3 regions of the Pseudomonas sp. St316 genome follow, and region 3 is predicted to be linked to each of the others. Evidence: predicted binding sites of a transcription regulator. Region 3 holds the regulator's gene; each other region holds the start of a gene.
What was found. Region 3 encodes sigma-54, which starts transcription at its own class of promoters, with help from an activator protein. Its sites were predicted from a motif close to ANTGGCATNNANNTTGCTNT; they were not measured.
Positions count from the first base shown of each region.

Region 1: KI237_RS04345 (pilin) is a predicted target of sigma-54. The motif match lies at 2,309-2,328, and genes of this name have one in related genera.
Region 2: flgB (flagellar basal body rod protein FlgB) is a predicted target of sigma-54. The motif match lies at 1,727-1,746, and genes of this name have one in related genera.

Region 1 is NZ_AP021901.1:987,412-991,622, reverse strand. Features, by position in the region: gene KI237_RS04360 (DUF748 domain-containing protein) at 1-650, shown strand, start outside; gene KI237_RS04355 (DUF2845 domain-containing protein) at 652-948, shown strand; gene KI237_RS04350 (BON domain-containing protein) at 1,234-1,587, opposite strand; gene KI237_RS04345 (pilin) at 1,855-2,262, opposite strand; gene pilB (type IV-A pilus assembly ATPase PilB) at 2,487-4,187, shown strand; partial or broken gene KI237_RS04335 (type II secretion system F family protein) at 4,190-4,211, shown strand, end outside.
Region 2 is NZ_AP021901.1:1,579,440-1,583,650, forward strand. Features, by position in the region: gene KI237_RS07120 (chemotaxis protein CheV) at 1-545, shown strand, start outside; partial or broken gene cheR (protein-glutamate O-methyltransferase CheR) at 600-1,426, shown strand; gene flgB (flagellar basal body rod protein FlgB) at 1,788-2,195, shown strand; gene flgC (flagellar basal body rod protein FlgC) at 2,199-2,642, shown strand; gene flgD (flagellar hook assembly protein FlgD) at 2,658-3,380, shown strand; partial or broken gene flgE (flagellar hook protein FlgE) at 3,409-4,211, shown strand, end outside.
Region 3 is NZ_AP021901.1:5,632,604-5,636,814, forward strand. Features, by position in the region: gene lptC (LPS export ABC transporter periplasmic protein LptC) at 1-16, shown strand, start outside; gene lptA (lipopolysaccharide transport periplasmic protein LptA) at 3-551, shown strand; gene lptB (LPS export ABC transporter ATP-binding protein) at 551-1,276, shown strand; gene KI237_RS25250 (RNA polymerase factor sigma-54) at 1,441-2,934, shown strand; gene hpf (ribosome hibernation-promoting factor, HPF/YfiA family) at 3,011-3,319, shown strand; gene ptsN (PTS IIA-like nitrogen regulatory protein PtsN) at 3,332-3,796, shown strand; gene rapZ (RNase adapter RapZ) at 3,800-4,211, shown strand, end outside.

The DNA of each region.
Region 1 (4,211 bases), 2.1 Mb from region 3:
AGACCCTGCGCAACCTGGTGGTCCGAGCGGCCCAGGCGCCGTTCAAGCTTATCGGTGGGCTGGTGGCCGGTGGCGGCTCGGAGGACCTGGGCAGCGTGGCGTTTGCGCCGGGTTCCAGCGACCTGAGTAAGGACAACGAAGGCACGCTGCTCAAACTGTCCGAGGCCCTTGGCAAACGTCCGGAGCTGCGCCTGGAGATCGAAGGTACCGCCGCCGAAAGCAGCGACGGTCCGTTGCTCGCCGCCCAGCGCCTGGAGCGCGAATACCAGTACAACTACTACAAGATGCTCCAGCGTCGGGGTGACAAAGTACCGGCCCAGGCCTCGCTGATACAGGTGCCCGAGGATGAAAAGCCGCCGCTGCTCGAAGGCATCTACCGTACGCGCCTCAAGACCCAGCCACCGGCCGAATGGACGCAACTGGATAAAAAGGCACGCATCGAGAAACTGCGTGAAGGTGTGATCAAGTTCTGGAGTGGCAGTGACGTGCTGTTGCGCCAACTGGGGCAGGAACGGGCCAGCAGTATCAAGGACTTCCTGGTGGACAAAGGGCAGTTGGCCGACGACCGCGTGTACTTCATCGACGCCAGCCTCGGCCAGGCCGAAAGCGATGGCCGGGTGATTACCCCGATGCATCTGGATGCCGAATAAGATGAAACCCTGGTTGGGGCTCAGCCTGGGTCTATTGCTGGCCGCCAGCCAGGCCTCGGCTGCCGACACGCTACGTTGCGGCAGCCAGTTGATCAGCGTCGGCGACCGCTCCAGCGAAGTGCTGCAAAAGTGCGGTCAGCCTGCGGCGCGGGATGACCTGGGCTACAAGCGCAGTGTCAATCGCCGGGAGGAGTACCCGGTGGAAGAATGGACCTACGGCCCCAACAGTGGCATGTATCAGTACCTGCGTTTCGAGGGTAATCGGCTGGTGCAGATCACCAGCAAGCGGGGGCGGTGAATGTACCGCCGCCATCGCGAGCAAGCTCGCTCCCACATTTGATCGCATCACGGCCCCTGCGGGAGCGAGCTTGCTCGCGATAAGGGCAACTCGATTTCCCAGACAGCCCCACAAACCTCACCCGCACTTTTCCACCCCGCAATAGAACAGGCCCCCGGCACGAATGCCGGGGGCCTGTAATGGCCACATCCCTATGGCCTTTCGCATGAACTCCAAAGCGACGGCAAGCGTATATCCTGGCCCGCTTGCCGCGCCTTCTCCCAGTCCAGGCGAGAAGTCTTAGCCTTATTCGGCTTTCAGGCCGTCAGCCGACACGGCTTGGACGCCTTTGATTTTCTTGGCGATCGCAACGGCAGTTTTCTTCTGCGCTTCGGTCACGGCAACGGTCGACGACAGGGACACAACGCCTTTGTTGGTTTCCACTTTGATGTCGGTGCCAGGAATGCCTTTCTCGGTGACCAAGTCAGCTTTGACCTTGGTGGTAATCCAGGTGTCCTTGGTTTCTTCCTTGGCCTTGGTCACTTCGCCAGCAGCCAGCATCATCGGCGCCTGATTCGCTTGAGTGGTTTCGGCGAATGCGCTAGCCATGGTCAAGGTCAGTGCGGTTGCAGCGGCGGCAGTGATAGCAAACTTCTTCATACGAGTAACTCCTGTTTTTCTCAAAAACTGCCGGAGGTACATCCCGGCAGGGTTATCAGGAGTAGTGCGAAGGTTGTGCCAGTTTTGAGAAATTAATTAATTACTTATAAATCAACAAGTTAAGCGAAGCGGCGAAATTCACAATCATGCAAATTGCATGAGCATCCCATTTTCAACATGCAACATGCCGATCCTGCCTTGCCGCTAAGCTGATAAATCAAGAAGGGTTTGCATGGCGAGGGAGCGGCCCCCCTCGCCGTGAGAGTATCAGGTGCCAGGGCAAGAGATCGGCAGGTATTCCTTGGGTGCGGTGGATCCGCATGTCCAGAGGCCGTTGACATCACGGCTGAGGGTGATCGTCTTACCTACTACGGAGGCAGGGGCGTTCAGGAGGGTACAAACGATGGTGCCTGCCGTCGTAGCCGTACCTGACACCGAAATTGTGCAGTTGCTGGTTGTGGTCGGGGCGTTCATGAGGGCCAGCGTCGGAGTAACGCCCTGATTCATCTGATCCTCGTACGCTACCTTCAGCGCCGAGATTTCCCCCAGCCCGGCGGTAGCCTTCGCCCGCGCTTGGTACCTGGAATATTGCGGCAACGCAAACGTCGCCAGGATGCCGATGATCGCCACGACGATCAGCAGCTCGATCAGCGTAAAGCCCTTTTGCTTGCTCATAGACATCTCCCATGCATGAGTCGAAATCTCATGACCTTTAATCGCCATTGCAGGGCACATGCCAATCCTCAAACCCCATCATTAAAGGGGGTTGAACCCGCACAACGGCAACGTCCTACCTCAACAACCGCACTATCTGACGTTTTTTGTCACCCCGGCCCGCTGGTTTGGCGTGGATGCTTGACTAGGCTATAAGTCATGAACTGTCCGCGTCCGGTACCCATATGAATGACATCGCCCTCAGCGGCCTGACCAAGCAATTGGTGTCGGCCGAACTGCTCACCGAGCAAAGTGCGCAACAGGCGTATCAACAGGCCCAACGCAATCGCATCCCCTTGGTCAGCTACCTGGTGCAAAACAAACTGGTCCAGAGCCGCCAGGTCGCGGAGATCGCCTCGGAGCATTTCGGCGTCGCCCTGCTGGACCTCAACAGCCTGGACAAAGAAACCCAACCCACCGGCCTGGTCAGCGAAAAACTGGTACGCCAGCACCACGCCCTGCCGCTGTGGCGGCGTGGCAACAAATTGTATGTAGGCATCTCCGACCCCACCAATCACCAGGCCATCAACGACATCCAGTTCAGCACTGGCCTGACCACCGAAGCCATCCTGGTGGAGGACGACAAGCTCAGCGACGCCATCGAAAAATTTTTCGAGTCCAGCAGCACCGGCCTGGAAGGCATGGGCGATGTCGACCTCGACGGCCTGGACATCGAATCGATCGACGACACCCAGCAGGATTCCATCGCAGGCCAGGACACCGACGATGCGCCCGTGGTGCGTTTCGTCAACAAGATGCTGCTGGACGCGATCAAGGGTGGCTCTTCCGACCTGCACTTTGAGCCCTACGAAAAAATCTACCGGGTGCGAGTGCGCACCGACGGCATATTGCGGGAAGTGGCCAGGCCGCCGACCCAGTTGGCCAACCGTATCGCCGCCCGCCTGAAAGTCATGGCCAGCCTGGATATTTCCGAGCGACGCAAACCCCAGGACGGCCGTTTGAAAATGCGCTTGTCGAAAACCAAGTCCATCGACTTCCGGGTCAACACCCTGCCCACGCTCTGGGGCGAAAAAGTGGTGATCCGGATCCTCGACCCGTCCAGCGCGCAAATGGGCATCGATGCCCTGGGCTACGAACCGGATCAGAAAGACTTGTACATGGCCGCCCTCAAGCAACCACAAGGGCTGATCCTGGTGACCGGCCCGACCGGCTCGGGCAAGACCGTGTCGCTCTACACTGGGCTGAATATCCTCAATACCGTGGACATCAACATTTCCACCGCCGAAGACCCGGTGGAGATCAACATGGAAGGCATCAACCAGGTCAACGTGAACCCGCGCCAGGGGCTGGATTTCGCCCAGGCCCTGCGCTCGTTCCTGCGCCAGGACCCGGACGTGATCATGGTCGGCGAAATCCGCGACCTGGAAACCGCCGAGATCGCCATCAAGGCCGCCCAGACCGGTCACCTGGTGCTCTCCACATTGCACACCAACAGCGCCGCCGAAACCCTGATCCGCTTGCAGAACATGGGCATCCCGGGGTTCAACATCGCCACCGCCGTGCATCTGATCATCGCCCAGCGGCTGGCGCGCAAGCTGTGCAGTCACTGCAAGAAGGCCATCGAGATTCCCGAGGAAACGTTGCTCAAGGAAGGTTTTCCTCGGGAACGCATCGGCACATTCACGATCTATGAGCCGGTCGGTTGCGAACAATGCAACAACGGTTACAGAGGGCGCGTGGGGGTTTACGAAGTGGTCAAGAACACGCCCGAGCTGCAACGGTTGATCATGGCCGAGGGCAACTCGCTGGAAATCGATCTGCAAATGCGCAAGGACGGCTTCAATGACCTGCGCACATCGGGGCTGATCAAAGTGATGCAAGGCGTCACCAGCCTCGAAGAAATCAACCGGGTCACCAAGGATTGAACATGGCGGTCAAGGCAGTCAAAA
Region 2 (4,211 bases), 2.7 Mb from region 3:
GCCGCGATCACTACCTCACGGCAGTGACCCGGGTCGATAACCAGTTGGTGGAAATCATCGACGTGGAAAAAATCCTCGCCGAAGTCGCGCCCACACCGGAAGCGATCTCCTTCGGGGTGGTGGATGCCGAAACCCAGCACAAGGCGATTTCGTTGCGGGTGTTGACCGTCGATGACTCTTCGGTGGCCCGCAAGCAGGTGACCCGTTGCCTGCAAACGATTGGCGTCGAGGTGGTGGCGTTGAACGACGGGCGACAGGCGCTGGATTACCTGCGCAAGCTGGTCGACGAGGGCAAGAAGCCTGAGGAAGAGTTCCTGATGATGATCTCCGACATTGAAATGCCGGAGATGGACGGGTACACCCTGACGTCGGAAATCCGCAGCGACCCGCGCATGCAAAAGCTGCATATCATCTTGCATACTTCGTTGTCCGGGGTTTTCAACCAGGCGATGGTCAAGAAGGTCGGCGCCGACGATTTCCTGGCAAAATTCCGTCCCGATGACCTGGCTTCCCGGGTCGTGGATCGGATCAAGGCAGCAGAATAAAAGGTCGGGCGCGTTGTGCGCCCGGCAAGTCAACACGATGAAAGAGGCGGTATCTTGTCTACGGGTAATTTGGATTTCGAACAGTTCCGGGTCTTCCTGGAAAAAGCCTGTGGCATCTTGCTTGGTGAAAACAAGCAGTACCTGGTGTCGAGCCGTCTCAATAAATTGATGGAGCAACAGGGCCTCAAGTCATTGGGCGAACTGGTGCAGCGTATTCAGACCCAGCCGCGCAGTGGTTTGCGCGAAATGGTGGTGGACGCGATGACCACCAACGAAACCCTGTGGTTTCGCGACACCTATCCGTTTGAGGTGTTGAAGAACAAAGTGTTGCCGGCGGCCATCAAGGCCAGCCCGGGCCAGCGTTTGCGGATCTGGTCGGCGGCCTGTTCGTCGGGGCAGGAACCCTATTCGCTGTCGATGTCCATCGATGAGTTCGAGCGGTCCAACCTCGGCCAGTTGAAAGGCGGCGTGCAGATCGTTGCCACCGACCTTTCCGGGACCATGCTCAATAACTGCAAGACCGGCGAGTACGACAGCCTGGCCATCGGCCGGGGCCTGTCGCCGGATCGCCTGCAACGTTACTTCGATCCGAAAGGGCCGGGTAAATGGGTGGTCAAGGCGCCGATCAAGAGCCGGGTGGAATTCCGCTCCTTCAACCTGCTGGACAGCTATGCCAGCCTGGGCAAGTTCGACATCGTGTTCTGCCGCAATGTACTGATCTACTTCTCCGCCGAAGTGAAGAAAGACATTCTGCTGCGCATCCACAGCACGCTGAAGCCGGGCGGCTATCTGTTCCTCGGCGCCTCCGAGGCGTTGAACGGTTTGCCGGATCATTACCAGATGGTCCAGTGCAGCCCGGGATCATCTACCAGGCGAAGTGATTGGCTTGGCATGTCAAAAAAACGGGAGTCCTCAATGGCTCCCGTTTTTTATGCCCGCTGATGATCTCCTGATCACCCCTATCCCCTGTGGGAGCGAGCCTGCTCGCGATAGCGATATCACAGGTGACATCAATGTTGACTGACACACCAACATCGCGAGCAGGCTCGCTCCCACAATGAAATGCATTTGTCCTGCAGGAAGCGGCAGAAAAGCGGCAGCCAAGCGGAACCTCATTGCCGCTTTTCTGGCATTGCCGCTTTGCCGGTGCCCGCAAAGCCCCGGTTTACGGCGTTTTTGATAATGGCACGACGCTTGCTTTAGCCATCGTACGTACATTCTGGTCACCCAAAGGTTTCCGCCATGAGCATCAGCTTCGATAAAGCGCTCGGTATCCACGAAAAGGCTCTGGGCTTCCGCGCCCAGCGTGCCGAAGTCCTGGCCAACAACATCGCCAACGCCGACACCCCGAACTACAAGGCTCGGGACCTGGACTTCTCCAAAGTGCTCGCCGAGCAGAACGAGAAGACCAAGAACGGCAGCTTTGCCTTGAACATGACCAACAGCCGTCATATCGAGGCCGAAGGCCTGGGCAATGGCGACGAATCGCTGATGTATCGCACACCGATGCAGCCTTCGATCGACCAGAACACCGTGGACGCTCAACTGGAACAGTCCAACTACGCGGAAAACTCCGTGAACTTCCAGGCCAGCTTCACCCTGCTCAACAGCAAGTTCAAAGGGCTGGTATCGGCCCTGCGCGGAGAGTAAGCCATGTCGATTGCTAGCGTATTCAACATTGCCGGCAGTGCCATGAGTGCCCAGACCACTCGCCTGAACACCGTCGCCAGTAACATTGCCAACGCCGAGACCGTTTCGTCGAGCATCGACCAGACCTACCGTGCCCGCCACCCGGTATTCGCCACCATGTTCCAGGGCGGCCAGTCCGGCGGCAGCGACTCGTTGTTCCAGGAGCAGGGCGCGGCCGGGCAGGGCGTACAGGTGCTTGGCGTGGTCGAAGACCAGAGCAACCTCGAAGCACGTTATGAGCCAAACCATCCGGCCGCAGACGCCAAGGGTTACGTCTACTACCCGAACGTCAACGTCGTCGAAGAAATGGCCGACATGATTTCCGCCAGCCGTTCCTTCCAGACCAACGCCGAAATGATGAACACCGCCAAAACCATGATGCAGAAGGTCCTGACCCTCGGTCAGTGATAAGGGGCGAGTCACATGAGCGTTACCAGTACAACAGGTGGTTTGAGCCTTAACGAGATTCTGGCCAATTCCTCGGTCAAGACCCCCACCACGAGCGATGGCCTGGGTGCGGCGACCGGCGCGGCAACCGGCAAGAAGGAATTGGGCAAGGACGCGTTCCTGCAGTTGCTCGTTACCCAGCTGAAAAACCAGAACCCGCTGGAGCCCCAGGACAACGGCGAGTTCGTTGCCCAGTTGGCGCAGTTCAGCAGCCTGGAAGGCATTACCACCCTCAACGACACCGTGAGCGGTATCGCCGGCAACTACAACTCGTCCCAGGCCCTGCAAGCCTCGTCGCTGGTCGGTCGCTCGGTCATTGCCCCGGGCGACAAGGCGGTGGTCGATACTTCCAAGAGCCTCAACGGCACAGTGGTGGTACCGGCATCGGTGTCCTCCGTCGCGGTCAAGATCGTGGACAAGGACGGCAAGACCGTTCGCACCATCGACTTGGGCAGCCAGAACGCCGGCAATTCGGCCTTCATCTGGGATGGCAAGAACGACGCGGGCACGACGGTCGAGTCGGGCACCTACACCTTCGCCGCGTCGACCACCATCGACGGCAAGGCCACGTCGCTGATCACCAACCTGCCGGCCACGGTCAGCAGCGTGACGATCAGCCAGACGGGCGGTGAGCTGATGCTCAACCTGGCCGGGGTGGGCAGCATCGCCCTGTCCAAAGTACAAACTATTGGTATGTAGAGCCGACTAACCGGCAAAAGGAGTCAACATGTCTTTTAACATCGGCCTTAGCGGTCTCTATGCAGCCAACAAACAGCTGGACGTGACCGGCAACAACATCGCCAACGTGGCGACCACCGGTTTCAAATCGTCCCGCGCGGAATTCGAAGACGTCTACTCGGCCACCAAGCTGGGTTCGGGCAGCAAGACCGTCGGCAACGGCGTGCGCCTGGCCAACGTTTCCCAGCAGTTCGGCCAGGGTGACGTGAACAACACTGGCAACGTGCTGGACATGGGCATCCAGGGCCAGGGTTTCTTTGTCCTGAGCAACGACGGTTCGCTGAGCTACACCCGTGCCGGTACCTTCAAGACCGACAAGGAAGGCTACATCACCAACAGCGACGGCACTTCGCGCCTGCAAGGCTATGGCGTGGATGCCAACGGCAAGATCCAGAACGGTATCCTGACCGACCTGCGCATCGATACCTCGAACCTGCCACCGAGCGCCACCAGCCTGGTTTCGTCGACGATCAACCTGAACTCGACGGCGACGGCGATCACTACGGCGTTCAATCCGACCGACACGGCCACGTTTACCAAGCAATTCACGACCCCGGTCTATGACACTCAGGGCAACCAGCACTCCATGGACCAGTACATGGTCAAGACTGCTGGTAACACCTGGAACGTGTATACCTTGATCGATGGTCGTAACCTCAATGGCAGCGCGCCGATTGCTCCGAACGCTCCGGTTCCTTCGACGATGACATTCGACTCGAACGGCAAGTTAACCCAAGTCAGCACTCCGGTTCCGCCGACCGTTCCGCCGACTGTTCCGACCCCCCGCCAACC
Region 3 (4,211 bases):
GTATGAAGCTCGCTAAAACCCTCCCTATTTTGCTCAGTCTGGGCGCAGCACTGGGAAGCGCGAGCGCCTGGGCTCTTCCCGACGACCGCAACCAGCCTATCCGCATCCAGGCTGACGATGCCCAGCTCGACGACAAGAATGGCGTCGCCACCTATAAAGGCGACGTGATCATCACCCAGGGCTCGATGAAGGTCACCGGCAATACCGTGACCATCACCCGCACCCCGTCCGGCGACATCGACGTAGTCACCTCGGTGGGCAACCTGGCCTATTTCGAGCAGCTGCAAACCGCAGGCGATACCAAGCCTGTGCAGGGCTACGGGATCACCATCCAGTACCACGCCTCCCAGGATCGCGTGGTCCTGATCGACCGCGCCAAGGTCGTCGACAAGGACAACAACGTGACCCAAGGCGAGAAAATCGTCTACGACACCAACAAGAAACTCGCCAGCGCCGGTCGCGCCACCGGCAGCAAGGTGACCGAGTCGCGTCCGCGGATCGACATGGTGATCCAACCGAAAAAGAAAACCGACGAGCAGAAGGCCCAGTAATGGCAACTCTGAAAGCTCAGCATCTGGCCAAGAGCTACAAGAGCCGTCAAGTCGTGCGCGATGTCAGCCTGTCCATCGACAGCGGCCAGATCGTCGGCCTGCTCGGCCCCAACGGCGCGGGCAAGACCACCTGCTTCTACATGATCGTCGGCCTGGTCCAGGCCGATCAGGGTCGCGTGCTGATCGACGACCTGGATGTCAGCCACCAGCCAATGCACGGTCGGGCGAAGGCAGGTATCGGCTATTTGCCGCAAGAAGCGTCGATTTTCCGCAAACTGTCGGTTGCCGACAACATCATGGCAATCCTCGAGACCCGCAAGGAACTCGACAAGGCCGGTCGTCGCCAGGAGCTGGAAAGCCTGCTACAGGAATTCCACATCAGTCATATTCGCGACAACCTGGGCATGAGCCTGTCCGGTGGCGAGCGCCGTCGCGTGGAAATCGCCCGCGCCCTGGCCACCGCACCGAAGTTCATCCTGCTCGACGAACCGTTCGCCGGCGTGGACCCCATCTCGGTGGGCGACATCAAGCAGATCATCCATCACCTCAAGGCCAAGGGGATCGGCGTGCTGATCACCGACCACAACGTGCGCGAGACGCTGGATATCTGCGAAACCGCCTACATTGTCAACGACGGCCAACTGATCGCCGAAGGCGATTCGGCAGCCATCCTGGCCAATGACCTGGTCAAGGAAGTGTATCTGGGCCATGAGTTCCGCCTGTAAGCACAAGTGTCTGGCGAATTGCCCGAGCGTCGTTTAATTTTATTATGGCGACGCTCTAGGCAAACACTTCAGTTTCAGGCATATAATTTGCTTAAGTTTGGCGCCTCGGCGCCCTGTAGTGGATGGCGCATGTGCGCCGGCGAATAAGGTGTTAAGCCCCTGCCATGAAACCATCGCTAGTCTTGAGAATGGGCCAGCAGCTGACGATGACACCGCAGCTGCAACAGGCCATCCGCCTGCTCCAATTGTCGACCCTGGACCTGCAACAGGAAATCCAGGAGGCCCTGGAGTCCAATCCGATGCTCGAACGCCAGGAAGAAGGCGACGACTTCGACAACACCGACCCGCTGGCCGACAACGTCGAGCAGAAGACCAACACCGAAATCCCTGAACCGGCCTACCAGGAAACCGCCCCGACGGTGGACAACCTCGAGGATGGCGAATGGAACGAACGCATCCCCAACGAACTGCCGGTGGACACGGCCTGGGACGACGTCTACCAGACCAGCGCCAGCAGCCTGCCGAGCAGCGATGACGACGAGTGGGACTTCACCACCCGCACCTCTGCTGGCGAAAGCCTGCAAAGCCATCTGCTGTGGCAGTTGAACCTGGCGCCGATGTCCGATACCGATCGCCTGATCGCCGTGACCCTGATCGATTGCATCAACAACCAGGGCTACCTGGACGAGACCCTCGAGGAAATCCTCGAGGCCTTCGACCCCGAGCTCGACATCGAGCTGGACGAGATCGAAGCCGTCCTTCATCGCATCCAGCAGTTCGAACCAGCCGGCATCGGCGCCCGCAACCTGGGCGAATGCCTGTTGCTGCAACTGCGCCAGTTGTCCGCCAAGACACCCTGGTTGGCCGAAGCCAAGCGCCTGGTCACCGATTACATCGACCTGTTGGGTGGCCGCGACTACAGCCAACTGATGCGTCGCATGAAGCTCAAGGAAGATGAGCTGCGCCAGGTCATCGAACTGGTGCAGAGCCTCAATCCGCGCCCCGGCTCGCAGATCGAATCCACCGAGCCCGAATATGTGGTCCCCGACGTGATCGTGCGCAAGCACAATGATCGCTGGCTGGTGGAGCTCAACCAGGAGTCGATGCCCAAGCTGCGGGTCAACGCCCAGTACGCCGGCTTTGTGAAGCGCGCCGACACCAGCGCCGACAACACCTTCATGCGCAACCAGTTGCAGGAAGCGCGCTGGTTCATCAAGAGCCTGCAAAGCCGCAACGAAACCCTGATGAAAGTGGCCACCCAGATCGTCGAGCATCAGCGCGGCTTCCTGGAGTACGGCGATGAAGCGATGAAACCGTTGGTCCTGCATGACATTGCCGAGGCGGTGGGCATGCACGAGTCGACGATTTCCCGGGTAACCACCCAGAAATTCATGCATACCCCTCGGGGCATCTATGAATTGAAATACTTTTTCTCCAGCCACGTCAGCACCTCCGAAGGCGGCGAATGCTCGTCCACGGCCATCCGCGCGATCATCAAAAAACTGGTGGCTGCGGAAAATCAGAAAAAGCCGTTGAGTGACAGCAAGATCGCTGGTTTACTGGAGGCACAAGGCATTCAGGTGGCCCGCCGTACCGTCGCCAAATACCGCGAATCCCTCGGGATCGCGCCTTCGAGCGAACGCAAGCGGTTGATGTAACAGGCCACGCCACAGCGTTCCAGTGGCAGGCATTTCTGCCTGCCGCTTTATGCACTGGCAACGAAGGAGAAGCTGTATGCAAGTCAAGATCAGTGGACACCAACTGGAAGTGACCGAACCCCTGCGCATCTACGTCGGCGAAAAGCTCGACCGATTGGAGAGGCATTTCGACAAGATCACCAACGTGCAAGTCACGATGACCGTCGAGAAGCTGCTGCAGAAAATCGAAGCCACGCTGCATATTCCCGGCGGACAAGTGGTCGCCAACGCAGAGCACACAGACATGTATGCCGCGATTGACCTGCTGACCGACAAGCTGGATCGCCAACTCAAAAAGCATAAGGAAAAGACCCAGAGCCTCCTCCAGGGCGCAACCGGTCGTTAACCCCCCCAATCCATGATCCGACTAGAAACCATCCTGACCCCCGGCCGTTCCCAAGTGAACGCGCCGGGCGGCAGTAAAAAGAAAGCCCTCGAACACATTGCCAACCTGATCCACCGCGAGGTGCCGGATCTGGAAATGCAGGACGTCTTCGAGGCCCTCGTTGCCCGTGAAAAACTCGGTTCCACCGGTTTTGGCAACGGCATCGCCATTCCCCACTGCCGTCTCAAGGGTTGTGCCGCGCCGATCAGCGCGCTGTTGCACCTTGAAACCGCTATAGATTTCGACGCCATCGACGGCGCCCCGGTCGACCTGCTTTTTGTATTGCTGGTACCGGAGGCAGCGACCGATGCGCACCTTGAGCTGCTGCGCCAGATTGCCAGCATGCTGGACCGCAAGGAAGTGCGCGAAAAACTGCGCAGCGCACCGAGTAACGAAGCTTTGTACCAGGTTGTCCTGGACGAGCAGAACGGTCATTAAAAAATGCGCATGATCATTGTCAGTGGCCGCTCCGGCTCCGGTAAAAGCACGGCCCTCAACGTGCTTGAGGACAGCGGCTACTATTGCATCGACAACCTGCCCGCCGGCCTGCTGCCGGAACTGGCCGAGCGCGCCCTGATCCACACCGAGTTGGCGCAGCCGCTGGTGGCGGTGTCCATCGATGCGCGTAACCTGCCAAGCCACCTGTCGCGTTTTCCTGAACTGCTCGAGGAAGTGCGCAGCCGGCATATCCAGTGCGACGTGCTGTACCTGGATGCCGATGAAGAGACACTGCTCAAGCGCTTTTCCGAAACCCGCCGGCGCCACCCGCTGAGCAATGCCAACCGCTCCCTGGCCGAAGCCATCGAGGATGAAAGCCAGCTACTGGGGCCGATCGCCGATCTGGCAGACCTGA